3 regions of the Alteromonas sp. AO-Serp genome follow, and region 1 is predicted to be linked to each of the others. Evidence: predicted binding sites of a transcription regulator. Region 1 holds the regulator's gene; each other region holds the start of a gene.
The links. The regulator MetJ, encoded in region 1, represses methionine synthesis genes. The targets are predictions, from matches to a motif close to TAGACGTCTAGACGTCTA.
Positions count from the first base shown of each region.

Region 2: a site for MetJ is predicted at 2,214-2,231, ahead of msrA (peptide-methionine (S)-S-oxide reductase MsrA). Genes of this name have one in related genera too.
Region 3: a site for MetJ is predicted at 2,975-2,992, ahead of serA (phosphoglycerate dehydrogenase). Genes of this name have one in related genera too.

Region 1 covers NZ_JAFLMX010000204.1:209-5,241, forward strand. The annotation lists gene rpmE (50S ribosomal protein L31) at 288-500, shown strand; gene QVA83_RS13810 (hypothetical protein) at 707-1,024, opposite strand; gene QVA83_RS13815 (malic enzyme-like NAD(P)-binding protein) at 1,705-2,940, shown strand; gene metJ (met regulon transcriptional regulator MetJ) at 3,104-3,436, opposite strand; gene metF (methylenetetrahydrofolate reductase) at 3,598-4,485, shown strand; partial or broken gene QVA83_RS13830 (YihY family inner membrane protein) at 4,711-5,033, shown strand, end outside.
Region 2 covers NZ_JAFLMX010000053.1:31,985-38,491, reverse strand. The annotation lists gene QVA83_RS04735 (metallophosphoesterase family protein) at 1-108, opposite strand, end outside; gene QVA83_RS04730 (hypothetical protein) at 380-1,501, shown strand; gene msrA (peptide-methionine (S)-S-oxide reductase MsrA) at 1,591-2,136, opposite strand; gene QVA83_RS04720 (thiol-disulfide oxidoreductase DCC family protein) at 2,361-2,756, shown strand; gene QVA83_RS04715 (SDR family NAD(P)-dependent oxidoreductase) at 2,746-3,471, shown strand; gene QVA83_RS04710 (sodium-dependent transporter) at 3,783-5,204, shown strand; gene QVA83_RS04705 (NAD-dependent epimerase/dehydratase family protein) at 5,319-6,131, opposite strand; gene QVA83_RS04700 (DUF2884 family protein) at 6,298-6,507, opposite strand, start outside.
Region 3 covers NZ_JAFLMX010000139.1:8,657-15,163, reverse strand. The annotation lists gene QVA83_RS10145 (DUF481 domain-containing protein) at 1-391, shown strand, start outside; gene QVA83_RS10140 (DUF481 domain-containing protein) at 605-1,363, shown strand; gene serA (phosphoglycerate dehydrogenase) at 1,490-2,719, opposite strand; gene rpiA (ribose-5-phosphate isomerase RpiA) at 3,067-3,723, opposite strand; gene QVA83_RS10125 (5-formyltetrahydrofolate cyclo-ligase) at 3,814-4,434, opposite strand; gene QVA83_RS10120 (hypothetical protein) at 4,433-4,663, shown strand; gene QVA83_RS10115 (hybrid sensor histidine kinase/response regulator) at 4,735-6,363, opposite strand; gene QVA83_RS10110 (nucleoside hydrolase) at 6,430-6,507, opposite strand, start outside.

The sequences.
Region 1 (5,033 bases):
CCTAGCCTTGAAACACAAATATTTAAACATACTTTACAGGCAAGCATAAAAGGAATGTTTTTGGTTTGGCCTTTTTATATGGCTACCTTTTTATACGGCTGCCTTGTCTAGCTCTCTTGTTTAGCATTTGGCCAAAAACCGCTTGATCAAGGCTCTGCCATCCTTTATTATGCGCCGCTCTTTTGCGATAGGCTGTTCTTTGAACGACTTATCATTTGAATTAAGTAACGTATGGTGTGCGACTTCGGGTTGTATAGCGATACGGCCTTATTATGTGAGGTAACCCAATGAAACAAGATATCCACCCAAAATACGAAGCAATCACAGCAACTTGCTCATGTGGTAACGTAATGAACATTCGCTCTACGCTTGGTAAAGACATCAACCTAGACGTATGTTCTTCGTGTCACCCATTCTACACTGGTAAGCAACGTAACGTTGACACTGGTGGTCGTGTTGATCGCTTCAAGAAGCGTTTCGGTGCATTGGGCAAAAAGTAAGCCTGATATCGAGTTCGAAAAAAGCGCCTTTATGGCGCTTTTTTATTGCTTAAAATTCACGCTTCACACAAACAAGGTGTGCCAAACAGCGCTTTACCGCCGTTATCCTACGTCAGGCCAGTACCTAGCCAGTTTAACAAGCCCTGCAACTCGCCTTTTTGAAAAACGTTTTTAGCTTAATTTACAATATTCAGCGTGACCTGAACTCAGTGAAGGTTTTTAACATTAGATAAATGCCTATCCCAATTGCCGCCACTCACTTTTTTACATTGTTCTTCGCTATCAAAATAAATACCAACGGGTGCTGACTTAATTGACGCCAAAGCAATATTCACTTGGCTTATGAAGTCTATATCCCAACCATTAGTTAACGCCCGCTGCTTCTCCTGCTCAGTGTTAAACACGGCAATCACTTGCGGCGCTCTCCAATGCCCTACGTGAGTTAGCCAAACAAATCCATTATTGGCAGACTTTACGCTTTCGCACACATCGGTTAGCACGGTTATTAGTTTTTTTTCTGTCATATCCTCGCCTTCAGCGCGAATTTTGAGTGGGCTTTCACAGGATTTTATCAGAAATATTAGATGGAGAATTAACGAGGTATATCCCTGCGTTCCATTTTCTTGATTTGGGTTTCTGTCCAATGCATTTATGAGAACGAAGATCCCTTTGATAGCTTTGTTTTCATCCTCCACACAATAGACCTACAGAATGTTATAACAAGTCAAAATAAATAGCATGAATGGCAATTATAGCCCCATTTTACTGGTCTAATTAGTATGCCTAACCTACATTGGTATATGAGAATTCTGATCAGATATGTACACAGTGATTGGCTGTGTTAGAGTTGCGATCGGCACTTTGATAGTGAGCATTAATTCTGTGAATAATGCATTGCTTTCAAGACTTGTGGCGCTTTTGGGTACATAAACCTGAGGCTTGTATCCATTAAGGTATGTGAACAAAATCAGTAAAGGTTAACGCCTAGTCTGCTTTTTCCACATGCCACCTTAGGGCGTATTGATGATTGCTGTAAAACAAAGATCAACAAGCCCTAGTGCTAACAACTATTTATAATCACTTTTGTCATTACTTGGTTGTAACGCGCTTACGTTTATCTACCTATAACTATAACGACAATAAAATAGCTACAGAGCGTGAACGAAAACACCGATGAACCCTACATCTAAGGATACCTTTTTACATGTCAGATTTTAGACAACGCGCACTCGACTATCACGCCCAACCCACACCTGGAAAAATCCGCGTAGAGTTATCTAAGCCAGCCGACAGCGTCGATGACCTTGCTCTTGCCTACAGCCCAGGCGTTGCCGAGCCGGTCAGAGAAATTGCTGAAGATGCAGATAACGCCTATAAGTACACGGGTAAAGGAAACCTGGTTGCCGTTATCAGTAACGGAACCGCGATTTTAGGGTTGGGTAACCTAGGCCCACTGGCATCGAAACCTGTTATGGAAGGTAAAGCCCTTCTGTTTAAACGCTTTGCTGGCCTGGATGCCATTGACATTGAAGTGAAGCATCGTACAACCGAAGAGTTCATTAATACAGTAGCGAATATCGCTGACACATTTGGCGGCATTAACTTAGAAGACATTAAAGCGCCTGAATGCTTTGAGATTGAACAAGAGCTAATTAAGCGCTGTAAAATTCCGGTATTTCATGATGATCAGCACGGTACCGCTATTGTAACTGCAGCGGGCATGCTTAATGCTCTGGAAATTCAGGGTAAAAGCATAGAGAGCGCTAAAATTGTGTGTATGGGTGCCGGTGCAGCAGCGGTCGCTTGTATGGAACTGCTTATTAAGTGTGGTGCCCAGCGTGAGCGTATTTATATGCTAGACAGAAAAGGCGTTATCCATACTCGTCGCGAAGACTTAACTGAGCACAAAAAGCTATTTGCTAACAATACTGACAAGCGTACGCTTGAAGACGTAATGGAAGGTGCGGATATTTTTGTTGGTGTGTCTGGACCGGATGTTTTACCACCAGAAACACTGGCCTTGATGGCTGAAAACCCAATTGTATTTGCATGTTCTAACCCAGACCCTGAGATAAAGCCTGAACTTGCTCACGAAGTACGTAAAGATCTTATTATGGCTACCGGACGCTCGGACTACCCTAACCAGGTTAACAACGTACTGTGTTTCCCGTTTATTTTCCGTGGCGCACTAGATGTTCGTGCAACGGCCATTAACGATGAAATGAAAGTAGCGGCAGTAGAAGCCCTTCGTGCTATCACGAAGGAGCCTGTACCAGAAGAAGTACTAGCTGCCAGTAAGAGTACTAGTCTGACATTTGGTAAGGAGTACATTATTCCTAAACCTATGGACCCGCGTTTATGCGAGCGTATTGCTACTGCGGTATCTAAGGCTGCGATTGAATCTGGCGTTGCACGCGTGCCTGAAAGCCCAGAAGAATAAAATTCTGGCGCATAAGGCAAAAAAATGGAGGGGCTAGTGCTCAACCTTTATTTGCTAAAAAGTGCGCTTAGAGAATACAAGTACATAAAAAACGGCGCCGTGTTGTAGGTTATCAACTAGCAATAACTTACAACAAAGCGCCGTTTCTCTTTAATACCAAATATCAGTCGTCTTCCGACACATCGTTTTCGAAGCTTGGATCAATGCCCATTTCTTCCATAATGCGTCTTGCTTCAGCCGGTACGCGATTAGGATTGTCTTTGCGCAGGTCATCATCGTTAGGCAATGGTTGACCGGTAAACGCATGCAAAAATGCTTCGCACAACAGTTCTGAATTAGTGGCGTGACGCAGATTATTGATTTGGCGGCGAGTACGCTCATCAGTAAGCGCCTTAAGCACATTAATAGGTATAGAGACAGTGACTTTCTTTACCTGTTCGCTCTTCTTGCCATGCTCTGCGTAGGGGTGAATATATTTACCGTTCCATTCTGCCATTGTACTAACTCGGTCTACTCTTTTTTATGTTATGAAGAGAAATTCTAAACAAGTTCACGAAAAGGTCAATTGAGCAGTGTAAACCTCTTGACGTCTAGACATATATTCTTTAATTTAGACGTCTAAACGTCTATAAGAATACATTTTTGAGAGAAAAAGCCATGGTTTCTTACGCACAAGGTATCGATGCATTAAACCAGTCCCTGTCGGAACTGCGTGATATTGATGTATCTTTTGAATTCTTTCCGCCTAAAACGGAAGCCATGGAACAGACCCTGTGGAAGTCAGTTGAACGTCTAGCGCCACTAAAGCCAAGCTACATGTCGGTAACCTACGGCGCGAATAGCGGTGAGCGTGACAGAACCCACGACGTTGTAAAACGCATTCAGCAGCAAACCGGTGTCGCGGCGGTTCCTCACTTGACCTGTGTTGATGCTAGCCGTGATGAGCTTAAGCAAATTGCAAAAGACTACTGGGACTCAGGTATTCGCCGTATTGTTGCGCTTCGTGGCGATTTACCGCCAGGAGTAGAAAAGACAGAGATGTATGCCTCTGATCTTGTTGCCTTGCTAAAAGACGTTGCCGATTTTGATATTTCTGTTGCTGCCTATCCAGAGAAGCACCCTGAAGCACCAAATGCGCAGTTTGATTTACTAAACCTTAAGCGCAAAGCAGAAGCAGGTGCCACAGAAGCGATAACCCAGTTCTTTTTCGATACGAGTGTGTACCTTCGATTTAGAGACCGTGCAGCCGCAGCGGGTGTCGACTTAGATATCGTTCCGGGTATTTTGCCGGTAACCAACTACCAAACACTGGTGAAATTTGCGGGGTTCACAAATGTTCATGTGCCGGGATGGTTACACAAAATGTTCGACGGCCTTGATGCCGACGACCAAGCTACCCGTAATCTTATAGGCGCTAACATTGCTATGGACCAAGTTAAAGTACTCGCTAAAGAAGGGGTAAAACACTTCCATTTCTATACTTTGAACCGTAGTGAATTAAGCTACGCCATCTGCCACATGCTCGGCGTGCGTTCAGGCGCTTAATACATACGACAATCAGGACCGTGCTTGCGTTTTTTAACGAAGCACTCCACAAAAGGCGCAGTCAATGCGCCTTTGTTGTATAAAGCCTGCATTAAACTTTGCCACCAAGGCCGCCCGCAGTTACCATCTGATATAACATGTAATGAACTATCGATGCTTTATAACAGTCCGCATAGATAAGACCGCGCTGTTTACCATTTACACGGTATCGTCAGGAGAAATTGAGTGGATTTAGACAAGGTTAAAGCCTTATATAACAATGTTACTCCTCAGGTTAGAGATCTCTTTAGCATTTTCATAAAGCGCTGTAGAGAAGACAATATTACTATCTCTGCTGGGCACTTAGCCTATGTAACCTTGTTATCTTTGGTACCGTTTATCATGGTGACCTTTACTATAATGTCGGCCTTTCCTGCATTCGCGTCGGTTAGGAGCAAACTCGAGCATTTCGTATTTAGCAACTTTGTTCCTACCGCTAGTGATGTGGTTCACAAGTACATGACCGATTTCGTCGGCAATGCGTCACAGATGAGTGCCATTGGTATTTT
Region 2 (6,507 bases), on a different contig from region 1:
TGCAGATAGATTTAGCGCAGGTGAATCGGCGTTACTGGTTACTACCCAAATATGACATTCTGTAGATGTCACCTTTCTTACTATTGGACCTGCAATAACTTGGGGCAAGTGCTGCGTAGAAATGACGCTCTCCTTTAATTTTCGTCAATATTAATACACGTAAGCGTGTTAACTAAATATGCTGCACATTAATCGAAAACATGATGACAGCACGACTATTTAACGTTGCCAAATCATATATGTACTCAGCAAACCTGATGTCTATCGCATAACCTTACTCTTTTTTGTGAATAAACGGTATGCTCGATATACTCCCTTACAATTTTTTCAGTTTTACCTTTTGCTCTCGTCTTAATAAACGGAGAGAGGACTTCACACTATGCTAAAATATTTAACCAGTGCTGTGCTAACCACTTTACTGATAAGCGCCTGTAGCGAGCCGAAAGACGTTGTTATTACTCCTGAACCTCAAGACTTAACAGAAGTCACTGTGGGTAAATGGATCCTTGATGAAAAAGGCAACGTTATGTTTGATCCTCAAACCTCAGGGTTAGTGGTGCTAGACGGTCAACTTGTCACTATCGCAGATGCTAGCGCCGATACCACTCAACAGTTGAAACTTCATAGCATTTCACCAGATACCGCAACGCTGAGCGCATCGAGCGAACGCTTCTCATTTTCCAACACCGTGCGCCGAAGCTGTTTTTATAGCTATTTGAGTGAGCAGCCTGATTTAGAAGCGCTAGCCGTAGACCCCAGAGATACTAACGTAATTTATACGGTTACCGAAGATGCTACCCGTACCGGCGCATTAAGCCCTCGCTGTGAATCCAAATACGAGGAAACAGGGTCAACAGATTACCCTACCTTGTTGGTAAAATTGACACGAAAAGATAATGGCTCGGTTGAAATGTCGGATGTGCGACCTCTTCAGTTTCCCAACGATTTTGAAGTAGGTAATTTTCCTAACGACGGCATTGAAGGGTTGACGATGGCTGAAGACGGCACGTTATATCTGGCGCTAGAGAAAGATAAAGCAGGACAGCCACGAATTTTTACATTGGCTGTTGATGAAGACTTTTTCTCGTCGAATGATTTTGCCACAGTGAGCGAGCCTAACCTTCAACTTCCTTCGTTTACTTCAGGTAATCACCCTATCAATGGACTGGCGTTATATACTCATTCAACGGGCGCATCCTATTTGTTTGGCGCAGCAAGAAACGACAATGAACTGTGGGTAATTGATGTGAGTGGCAGTAAGCCAACAAAACGTATCCCTATTACTTTCGACGTTGCCGGCGATCAGAGTTGCGAACAGTACACAATGGATAATTCGTCGATGGAAGGATTAGTGACCATTGAAAATACCTTGTGGATCATTAACGATCCTTGGGAGAAAAACTACCTTAAAAACGCGACGTGTGAAGCGCATAAGAAGCGTTATGAAGACTTAGCGCCTTTATTATTTCCACTAGAAATTAACAGCGTTTGGTTTGAATAATAAGAAAACGAATAGATTGAAAAACAAAAGGGTTGCTTTTAAGCAACCCTTTTTATTGTTGGCTAACGCTATTAATATCGCTGTTTTATCTATGCGTCGCTGCGAAGTCGAGAAGCGAAGGTTTTTTTGAACTTCGCAAGTTTAGGCGCCACCACCATAGAGCAATATTGGTTTTGTGGATTATTTTTGAAGTAATCTTGGTGGTAGTCTTCGGCGTCGTAGTAGTTATTTACTGCTACTATTTCAGTCACTACGGGATCGGGCCAAATCTCTTCTTCTGTGATTTCTGCGATAATTTTTTCTGCTTCAGCTTTTTGTGTATCGTCGTGATAGAAAACCGCGCTGCGATACTGTGTGCCTACATCATTGCCCTGTCTGTTAAGCTGTGTAGGGTTATGCAGCGCAAAGAAAATTTCTAGTATCTCTCGGTAGCTAATGCTGTCGGCATCAAACGTCACTTGTACCACTTCAGCATGGCCAGTATTTCCTTTGCATACCTCTTCATAGGTTGGATCGGCCTTTTCGCCTCCAGCATAGCCAGAAATTGCTTTTTCCACGCCTTCAACGCTATTAAACGCTGATTCGATACACCAAAAGCATCCGCCTGCCAACGTGGCGACTTGTAAATTTGCCATAGTAAAAACCTCTCTTAATCTTTGTCTGTAGTGTGGGTGCGGGTAGGTCACAACACAAGTCATCCAAGCGTGTTTTTTTATCGTATAAACGAATATTAAATAAGAATAATGTGCGAGCTGAGTGAAAGGTTTTAACATGTGAGGCTAGCTGCTTTCTTTCAAGCAGTTTGCAACTGGTAAGAATGCGTATAAACGTGTTCAAAATTTGGCAGAGGTATTCAGTCGTGATTATTTTCTATGACGGGTATTGTCCGTTGTGTATCGCTGAAATGCGTCATTTAAGAAAAAGAGACAAGCACAACAAATTAACATTGGTAGATATTCAGGCCCCCGATTTTTCGAACCGTTATCCAACCATGGATTGGCATGCACTCAATGCAAGAATTCACGGACTTCGTGAAGACGGGACGTTGATAACTGGCCTTGATGTCACTCATGAAGCATGGAAAGCCGTGGGCATGGGTTGGCTATATGCACCGCTTCGCTGGCCTGTTATTCGTCTTGTAGCCGATGCTTTCTACAATGTATTCGCAAAGCATAGATACACTATTTCATACCTGTTAACAGGTAAAAAACGCCAGTGCGATCGCTGCATACCAGGAGAAGCCAGTGAAAAATAACGTACTCATAGTGGGCGCGTCGGGCGGCATTGCGTCTGCGCTTATTGAGCAATATAGCAGTGAAGGTGCTAGGGTGTTTGCGGTTAGTCGCGCCCCTTTAGCTGACACTAATCATTCTGGGGATGTTACCTATCATCAGCTGGCCGAACAGGACGATAGGCACATTAGCGAATTTGTTGAGCAGCTGGCTGAACAGCAGGTTGTGTTAACTACGGTAATTATCACAACAGGCTTTCTACACCGCGAAAGCGATGGCATTCATCCTGAGAAACGTTTGGAAGATGTCAGCGAGCAGGCCTTAGCGGCTTATTTTTCGACTAACAGCATTATTCCCGCAATGTGGCTCAAGCATTTGGTGAATATTATGAGTAAAGAAGGCTCAACCCTTGTTTGCTTAAGCGCGAGAGTAGGGAGTATTTCAGATAATGGACTTGGCGGGTGGTACGGCTACCGCGCGTCGAAAGCGGCGCTCAACATGTTGGTTAAAACAGCGTCGGTAGAATACAAGCGCAGATTGAAAGACGTGATGCTTGTTTGTTATCACCCTGGGACGGTTGATACGGGGCTTTCTAAGCCTTTTCAAAAGAACGTCGCCGCCAAGAAACTGTTCACGCCTGAGTTTACCGCTAAACAGCTCATTCACCACCTTTCGGCGCTTAATCGAGACCAAGCTTGTCATTTTATCGACTGGAATGGCGAAGTGGTAACTTGGTGATACGGTCTAACATCATTTCAGCAAGTCCAACATCAAGACTTTTTATTTCACTGCTGTTACCATGCTATTTTTGGGAATGGTGCAGCGTATTGATAAGCCCATAGAGGTAGCAATACAACGCGTTGACGCCACACGTGAGTCATAACAACAAACGCCATCCTGATAATAAATAATACCAGTTCGCTCGGCTTGATTCTTACGAATAGTAAGTACCGACAACCAGCATAAATTGTGAGCACACGACGTGTTTGTGCATCACAAGGCGTGATACGGCGAACTGCTATAACAATAACTCAACAAGAGGAAGGGATATGAGCGGGGCCAGAGAACAGTTCGGATCGCGCATAGGTTTTATTTTGGCTGCTGCAGGTTCTGCGGTAGGCATAGGTAATTTGGTAGGGTTTCCTGTCGGTGCAGCTAAAAATGGCGGTGGTGCATTTCTTTTAATGTACGCTATTTTCGTTTTTGCCATTTGTTTACCGGTAATGCTGGCGGAAATGTCAGTTGGTCGCCATGCTAGAAAAGACCCGCTTGGTGCATACAGTGATATAAGCGGTAATGAAAAGAAATGGAAAGTCGCGGGGTGGCTAGCTATTGCTACGCCGTTCATGATTGCCGTTTTCTACATGGTTATTACTGTGTGGCTTTTCGGCTATTTGTTCGAAGCAGTAAGCGGAAATCTAGACAAGTTAGCTAACCCAGAAACCTTTGGGCTGTTTATTAACTCAGAAGCCATATTTTTATATATGGCGGCCGTTGTTGGTGTGGTCTACCTCATCCTTCAAGGCGGTGTAAAAGAAGGGATAGAAAAAGCGGCAAAGCTGCTCATGCCTGCGCTTTTCGTGATGCTAATCGGTCTCGTTATCTTTGTATTAACCCGCGAAAATGCGATGGCTGGCGTTGAGTTCTACATTGTTCCTGAGTTTTCAAAAATCACTGCTGAAGTGGTGAATGGTGCGCTATCGCAGGCCTTTTTCTCTCTATCGTTGGGTATGGGTATTCTTATAACCTATGGTAGCTACATTGATAAGCGTGCAGATGTACCGAGCGCTGCCAAGCTGGTGGCGTTAACGGATACGGCCGTGGCGTTCACAGCGGGTTTGATGATCCTTCCTGCCATCTTCTCTTTTAACCCAGACATTAACCCTGATGATTTAAGTGAATCGTCAGTGGGTATGATTTTTACTTATCTGCCTAGTATCTTTCTAGCGTTACAAGACTCGATTGGATATATGGGCGCATCGATTGTCGCTAGCTTGTTCTTCTTATTAGTGTTCTTTGCGGCAATTACGTCGCTAGTGTCTATTTTTGAAGTACCTGTTGCGGCGCTTATGGATGAAAAAGGTGTAAGCCGTAAATGGGCGCTTGGGTCGCTAGGAAGCATTATGATTTTGCTAGCCATCCTAAGTGCGTTGTCATTCGGTAAAGTTGATATGCTTACGTCGTTTATGCACTACGCTGGCACAGATAAATCACTGTTTGATGTCATTTACGATGTGTTCTACGACACAATTTTGCCTTTAAACGGCTTGCTAATTTGTTTGTTTGTTATTTATCGTTGGAAGAGTGCAAACTTCAATGCTTCTTTGGAAGAGGGCAGCAGTGGTTACAAAGGCAGCTGGTTTGAAAAGTACGTGGATATTTCGCTTAAAACCTTTATTCCGCTTATTTTACTCGTGATTTTTGTAAACACGGTAGCGGTAAAATACTTCGGGTTGAGCCTATTCGGATAGTCAGGTGTTACAAGAAATGACGTGAGCTAGCAGTGAGCTCAACTTAAAAACGGCAAGCCTAAAGCTTGCCGTTTTTGTTTGTGTCAGAGTATGTGTTTTCACTAAGTGTAAAGCCTAAAACATGCGATAGGGGTCGCTATACTCTGGTGTAATATTTAGCCTTGCCCAGCTTTGTGCGGCGTCAATCACTTTGCCAGCAGGTTCTGCTTCAGTATCAGAAAAGCGAGGAGCATCAATATCCATCGCCTTCGCTGCATCCACGTAATAAATACCGCGCTTAGGATGAGACAAGCTGCAAAGGTGAATAACATCGTTAAGCGGCTTGCCACGAATGATGGTCGTCAGCGCAGATACAATGTCGTACACATGAACAAGGTTTATCCGCTTATTTCCTGCATCTAACTGTTTTCCACTTAGTGAGCGAGCGGGGTGACGGTCTGGGCCTACTAAACCGGCTAGGCGAACAATACTGATATCAACCTGACCTCGCTTAGACAATAAATAGTCTTCAATAGTCACGTGGGCTTTGGCCGAGGCTGTTTGCGGCTGTGTAGTGCTGACTTCGGACACTACCTCATTTGTTGCATCGCCGTAAACCGACGTGGTGCTGATAAACACGATATGCGCCACCTTTACGCTGATGGCTGCGTCTATCAACTGCAGCATATTGTTGGTGTATGACGAGAGATCTGTGTTTCTCCTGCCAGGGGGAATATTTAGCAACAAGGTAGCGTTTGGCAAATGGTTACAAAGCGCTGATGTATCTTCGCCCAGGGCATATTCAATTGCGGTGATACCTTGGTCTTGTAACGCGAGACGTTTCTGTTGGCTTCGAGTGGTGCCAATAATATTGACCTTACCTGAAAGTGCTTTGCCCACATAGCTGGCTAACCAGCCGTAGCCACTAATTACTGCATTTTGAGTCATCGATTAAATACCCCTTTGTTTAGGGCTTAAGAGTACATTAATTGAAGGGCGGTTGTCGTTAACTGTAAAAATGAAAAACCGACTGGGTTACAGTCGGTTTTCAAAGGTGAGTGGTTAGAGTTGCAAGTCGTTTCGCTTTGCGCGTTTAGTTCGCTAAATGTTCCAACTACATTTTCATTTCGTCGTTGTGGTCATGGTGGTTGCCTTGATCAATATCTAGCAGGTTCAAGTCATCTAGCCCAGATATGGATGCCTGCATTTTGCCTTCGGCATAATCTGCTTTCTTCAGTACCTTACACAATGCATCGCCTTTTTCTTCCAGCGCAGCCGCTTGGCTTTCTAAGCGATATTCTAAATCTTCACCCCAGCGCTCCAT
Region 3 (6,507 bases), on a different contig from region 1:
TTACGATCACCGTGCTTCGCTGGCAGCGGGCTGGTCTCAGCGCCTCTGGCGCAGTGAAGACAGTGAGTTTCGCTATAGCATTGGTCCTGGCTACAGTTTTATTGAAGCTGAAGAAGATAATGAAAGCGTAGTCAACGATGGCATCATTGTAAGAGCGTCCGCCGAATACAAATACCACTGGAGCTCAGGCGCCAAGTTAAGGCAGTTTGTTAGCACTGAGGCGGGTGAAGAAAATATGAAATCGCGCTCAGAAACTTCGCTTTCAGCCAACGTATTCGGTTCACTGGCGATGAAGTTATCCTTCATACTAAACCATGAAACAGACACCGCCGAAGATGTCGCAGCCTTAAGCACAGAGACCTCCGTGGCGCTGGTCTATCAGTTTTTTTAGTCAATTAGTGTAAATTAACGGGTTATCTTTGGCTTTTTACCGTGTTCGCATTGACTGAGAGCTTTGAAAATGTACACTGCGCACCGTTGTTTGCAGTGCTTGCCGCCTCGCGGCACTGTCTAGCAGATCTCTTTAAAAACTCGTGTTGTACCGCCTTGCAGTTCAAAAGGTATCGAGTACAACGAATGGACCGATAATCAATAGGATTGTTCAATGAAAAAGCAAGTGCTTGCATCTTTAGTTGCAATTTCTCTTTCTCCAGCCGCTTTCGCTCAGGACGATGAAGTTAAGCCTTTTACAATGGAAGGCGAACTAGGTTTTATTTCGACTTCAGGTAACACTGAAACCACGTCAATCAGTGCGGGTATACAGGCTCACCAAGAGCTTGAAAAATGGAGTAACGACTACGTTTTAAAAGGTCTGTACAAACAGGAAACTGTTCAACAAGAAAATGATGCAGGCGAGCAAGAAGATATCGAGTTTACTTCTGCACAGAAGTTCTTTGGTTCAGCCCAGGGTAACTACAAACTAGAAAATCCTGATAACCGTTTATTCGGCTTCGCTTCATATGAAGACGACCGCTTTAGTAACTTTAATTACCAATCAACTATTGCGGCGGGTTGGAACCAAAAAGTACTTGAGAACAAGCGCCACACCCTTGAATATTCAATTGGTCCTGGTTACTCATTCATCGAAACTCAGGATGGCGAGGATCTTGACAGCGTAATCGTTCGTGCGTCATCAGCTTATTCTTGGAAAATTTCAGATACCGCTAAATTTACGCAAACAGTGAGTACCGAAGTGGGTTCTGACAACACGAAATCTCGTGCTGAGTCTGCACTTACAGCTACAATCAGCGGTAACCTTTCAATGCGTCTTTCTTTCAAGCTTGATCACAACACCAATGTTGACGACGACGTTGAAAAACTAGACACAGAAACTGCAGTTAGCTTAGTTTACAACTTCTTCTAAGCCTACCTTATATGCTCAGCGCACCGAAGTAGGGCTGCGCACTTCAACGCATTGAAGTAAAATCACAGGCATAAAAAAACGCTGCACATTGTGCAGCGTTTTTATTTAGTCTTAAAACAACTCTTCTTAGTGAAGAATACGTGTCTTAATTGTGCCATCAATTTGCTGAAGCTCTGCAAGTGCCTCATAACCACGGTCTTCTTTAACATCAACTACTACATAACCAATTTCTGCGTTCGTTTGTAGGTACTGGGCTTCGATGTTGATGCCTTTTTCTGCAAACGCTTGGTTAATCTGAGTAAGAATACCTGGCTGGTTTTTGTGTACGTGAAGTAGGCGTGAACGACCAGTATGTTCTGGCAGTGACACTTCAGGGAAGTTAACGGCTGACAGCGTTGAACCGTTGTCGCTGTACTTCGCGAGTTTACCCGCCACTTCAATACCAATATTTTCTTGCGCTTCTTGCGTGCTGCCGCCCACATGCGGGGTCAGAATGACATTATCGAACGCGCGAAGCGGCGACTCGAATTCTTCAGTATTAGATTTAGGCTCAACCGGGAATACATCAATAGCAGCGCCGTTTAGTTGGCCGCTTTCCAATGCCTTCGCAAGCGCATCGATATCTACCACAGTACCGCGAGACGCGTTAATCAAAATGCTGCCTTTCTTCATTTGAGACAGTTCTTTTTCACCAATCATATCTTGAGTTTGTGGTGTTTCAGGAACGTGAAGTGAAACAACGTCAGAGGTATTAAGCAGCTTTTCAAGCGATTTTACTTGGGCAGAATTACCTAGCACAAGCTTGTCTTCGATATCGAAAAACTGAACGCGCATACCTAGGTGTTCAGCAAGAATACTCAGTTGTGTGCCTATATGACCATACCCAATGATACCAAGTGTCTTACCACGGGCTTCATATGAGCCGACTGCCGTTTTTTCCCACTCACCGCGGTGAGCCTTGGCATTTTTACTCGGCACCTGGCGAAGTAAAAGGATAATTTGGCCAAGTACAAGTTCTGCAACCGAACGAGTGTTAGAAAATGGCGCGTTAAACACGGGAATGCCGCGGCGTTGGGTGGCTTCAAGATCAACTTGGTTGGTGCCAATACAGAAACAACCGATAGCCACAAGCTTTTGTGCTGCTTCAACTACCTTCTCTGTAATTTGAGTACGCGAGCGAATACCAACAAAGTGGGCGTCTTTAATTTTCTCAATTAACTCGTCTTCAGGAAGAGAGGTTTTGAGAAATTCAATGTTGCTATACCCATTGCTTTTTAGTGTCTCCAAAGCACTTTGGTGAACACCTTCCAACAACAAAATTCGGATCTTATCCTTCTCTAATGAAACTTTGCTCATGAACTCGCTATCTCTCACTGATGTAATTTTGGTTTGCTTGCACCGCCAATCCAAGACTCTCAGAAACCTGCCATTATTAAACACAAGGCTGCGTATAACCTGCGCTGCGACGACATCGCTTTGCAACTCTGAAAGCCTTGCTTGGGCATTATTGCTACCAAGCTTTTATAATCACGTTGATTGCTTTCGTTATTAAGGAATTGGCCTTAACTAACGTAAAAGTTAAGACGCTTAGTGAACTTATTTAAGGACATCTAGACGTCTAAACGGAAACTAACAGAAAACGCGTTAAGTTGAAAGTAGTATTTTGTATAGCTTTTCACCGCACTATACGTCTTACTCAGTTATCACTTAAAGGTTTCAACACCACTATCTGTAGCACTTAGCACTATGTCCGCGCCTCGTAGTGCGAAAATGCCGTTCGTTACCACGCCAGGAATATTATTTATTTTTTGTTCTAGCTCACGAGGATTCAGAATCTCAAGGTTGTGAACATCTAAAATAACGTTGCCGTTATCGGTGACAACACCTTGTCTATATTCAGGATCGCCACCAAGCTTTACTAGCTCTCGTGCTACGAAAGAACGAGCCATGGGAATAACTTCAACGGGAAGGGGGAACGAGCCCAACACAGGAACGCGCTTGCTTTCATCAACAATACACACAAACGTGGTCGCCGCACCGGCTACAATTTTCTCGCGAGTGAGTGCTGCGCCTCCGCCTTTAATCATATGCTTGTGTTCGGTCACTTCATCGGCACCGTCGATATAAACCGATAGATTGCTGACTTCGTTTAACTCGAATACCTCAATGCCTAAGGCTTTTAAACGCTCGGTAGAGGCTTCTGAACTTGATACTGCACCTTCAATTTTGTGCTTAATTTTACCGAGTTCTTCAATAAAGAAATTTACGGTAGAACCTGTGCCCACACCGACAATGCTGTCTGCTTCAACATATTCGATGGCTGCTTTGGCTACGGCTTGTTTTTTTGCGTTCTGATCCATGGTCATTCTCCGACTTATTGTGTTCGCAAGTGTAACTTATAAGCGCACGTGAACCCACAAGTTCGTATGTTCAATTTGTTATAATGACTATCACGGCTTAGTGAATTGCAGTGTGCGCGAGGGCGTCACGATGGCATCAAGGGGGACATCCCATGGTGCAACGGGCAGAGCATCTACTTCTTGAATGTCGTGGGCAATACCCACTAACTTGGGCGCTTTACTACCCGAAAATGAATGTGAATCTGGCGCGCGTTGGGTAAAACTCAAAGTTCGGTCGTAGTAGCCGCCCCCCATACCCAGGCGATTGCCGTTTACATCAAACCCTACAAGCGGCATAAGAATAACGTCGCATTGCCTAACAGGAACGACGTTTTCACACGACAATACTGGCTCTTCAATGTTGTACTTATTCTTCACCAATTGAGAGTGCTGGGTATAAGACAAAAATAACAAATGTCCTTTACATACGGGGTGTAATACAGGTAGAGCGAATTTTTTATCATGTAAAGACTGCCAAATAGACTCGATAAAATAGGTTAAATTGACCTCGCCATCGTTAACCAAATATCCGGCTATGGTCGTGCTGTTATCAAGAAAGGGCAGTGTACGTAGTCGTGAAGCAATGCGCTTAGCGGCATCCGTATGTTGCTGGTTAGTTAACCCTCGGCGTGCCTCGCGAAGCTTTTTTCTAAGCTGAGCGCGGGCCTGCATGTCTTCTTTAGAAACGCTTGTTTGTATGGTTTGCGACGGCGCAATCTGCGTTGGTTTCATTGCTAAAGCTGGTGCTGAAGCCGTTTCCGTTGAATTAACCTTGTTAGACGTCAACGATCTAGAAGTGCCGCTTCCTGAAGATGAGGGGGACATGGTAGAGGAGTTCTCCTGTCTTACAATTGAGTTAGCTTATACTACCACGGCTGTTAAAAAAGGTTTGTTGGGCTAGGTAAAGATGACTCAGGAAAAATTACTGTGGTAAAACTACTTAGATAAAGCTCCTTAATAAAACGAATAGATTCATTGGTCTGGATGCCCTAAATAGTGATTGAGCACACGCACCAATTCGCTACTATCTATGGGTTTAGTGAGTACGTCATCAAGACCTTGTTTTCGCAAATATTCAGGCTGGGTAATGACATCGGCCGTCAATGCAACAATAGGCAAGTTTGGCTTAAACCCCTTTATTTTTACTGTTGCTTCATCGCCTTGAATACCTGGCAAATTAAGATCCATAAGAACTAAGTCGACGGGATTAGATTTGGCGTATTCAACGCCTTCCTCGCCAGTGCTTACCACAGAAAGCGACACGCCCAGTTTTTCAAACAAAGTTTGAATAACCACTTGGTTTATATAGTGGTCTTCAACTACCAATACATTTACTGAGTTATCTATGTTTACTTGGGCAACAAAGCTACGCGGTTGTGCCTCAACGAACTGGTTTGCGCTTAGGGCGTCGGCAGGTAAGGTCACACTTATTCGGGTACCGTGATTCAACTTACTACTAACTTTAATAGACCCGTCCATGAGCTCGACAAGGCGCTTCGATATATTCAAGCCTAAGCCGGTTCCACTTATCTGACGGGCGTTTTCCATTCGCTCGAAAGGTGTAAAAAGCCGTTTTTGATCGTCATCGCTCATACCAATGCCTTGATCAATGACATTAAATATTACCTTGCCGCTTTTGTATTTTACCTGCGCTTTTACTGACTTGCCGTGATTAGTGAACTTAATCGCATTCGACAGTAAGTTAAGCGCTACTTGACCAAATTTGGTGTCATCGAAAAACAACGAGTCGGGCACAGCGTCATCAATACTGGTGCTAAATACGATACCGCTGTCTTCAGCGCGGATCTTAGTAAGCGAAAATAAGTGGGTGAAAAAGTCTTTGGTATTCACCGCGCGTGGCATCACACGCATTTTCCCCGCTTCTATCTGCTTTATATCTAAAACAGAATTTACTATTTCTAAAAGCCTTTCACCGCTTTGGCTTACATGAGAAAGCGGGGTGGTAAATGACGAGGGCAAATTTAACTTTTGGGCTTCGCCTTCAAGCAACTGACTAAACGTATTTATGGCATTAAGCGGTGTTCTAATTTCGTGGCTTACGTAAGAAAGAAAGTCAGACTTGAATTGACTGGTGCGCTCAAGCTCTCGGTTTTTCCGCTTTAACTCTAAATGTGCTACTACCGACTTACTTAAGGTTTGGAGCGAGGCTTTTTGTGTTTCGGTTAGCTTGCGTGGTTTGCTATCAATGGCGCACAGCGTGCCAATTGCATGGCCAGACGGGGTAATCAGTGGTGCGCCGGCGTAAAACCGAATATCAGGCGCGCCAGTCACCAGCGGGTTATCGTGAAACCGGGGGTCTAACGTAGCGTTAGGTATTTCAAACACATCGCTTTGCAAAATAGCATGTGAGCAAAACGCGATGTCTCGTGATGTTTCTTCTGCGTCTAAACCAACTCTTGATTTAAACCATTGGCGGTTTGGATCAATGAGGCTGATAAGCGCAATAGGGGTTTCACAAATTTGAGAGGCCAGGGCTGTAAGGTCATCAAAGAGTTGTTCAGCTTCAGTATCAAGTACGTCGTAGCTGAGCAGTTCGGCAAGACGTTCATCTTCATTTTGAGGGAGGGGCGCCGCTTTCATAACCGTTGAGTTTAAACCTAGCTTTAAATAAAAAAGGGATTGTGTATTAACAATCCCTTAAACATATCATAGAGCGTAGGTGTCTATGAATAGTTGTTCCAGCTTTTTGTGGTCAACTTTAGTCGCTACCTTTATGGTATTTGC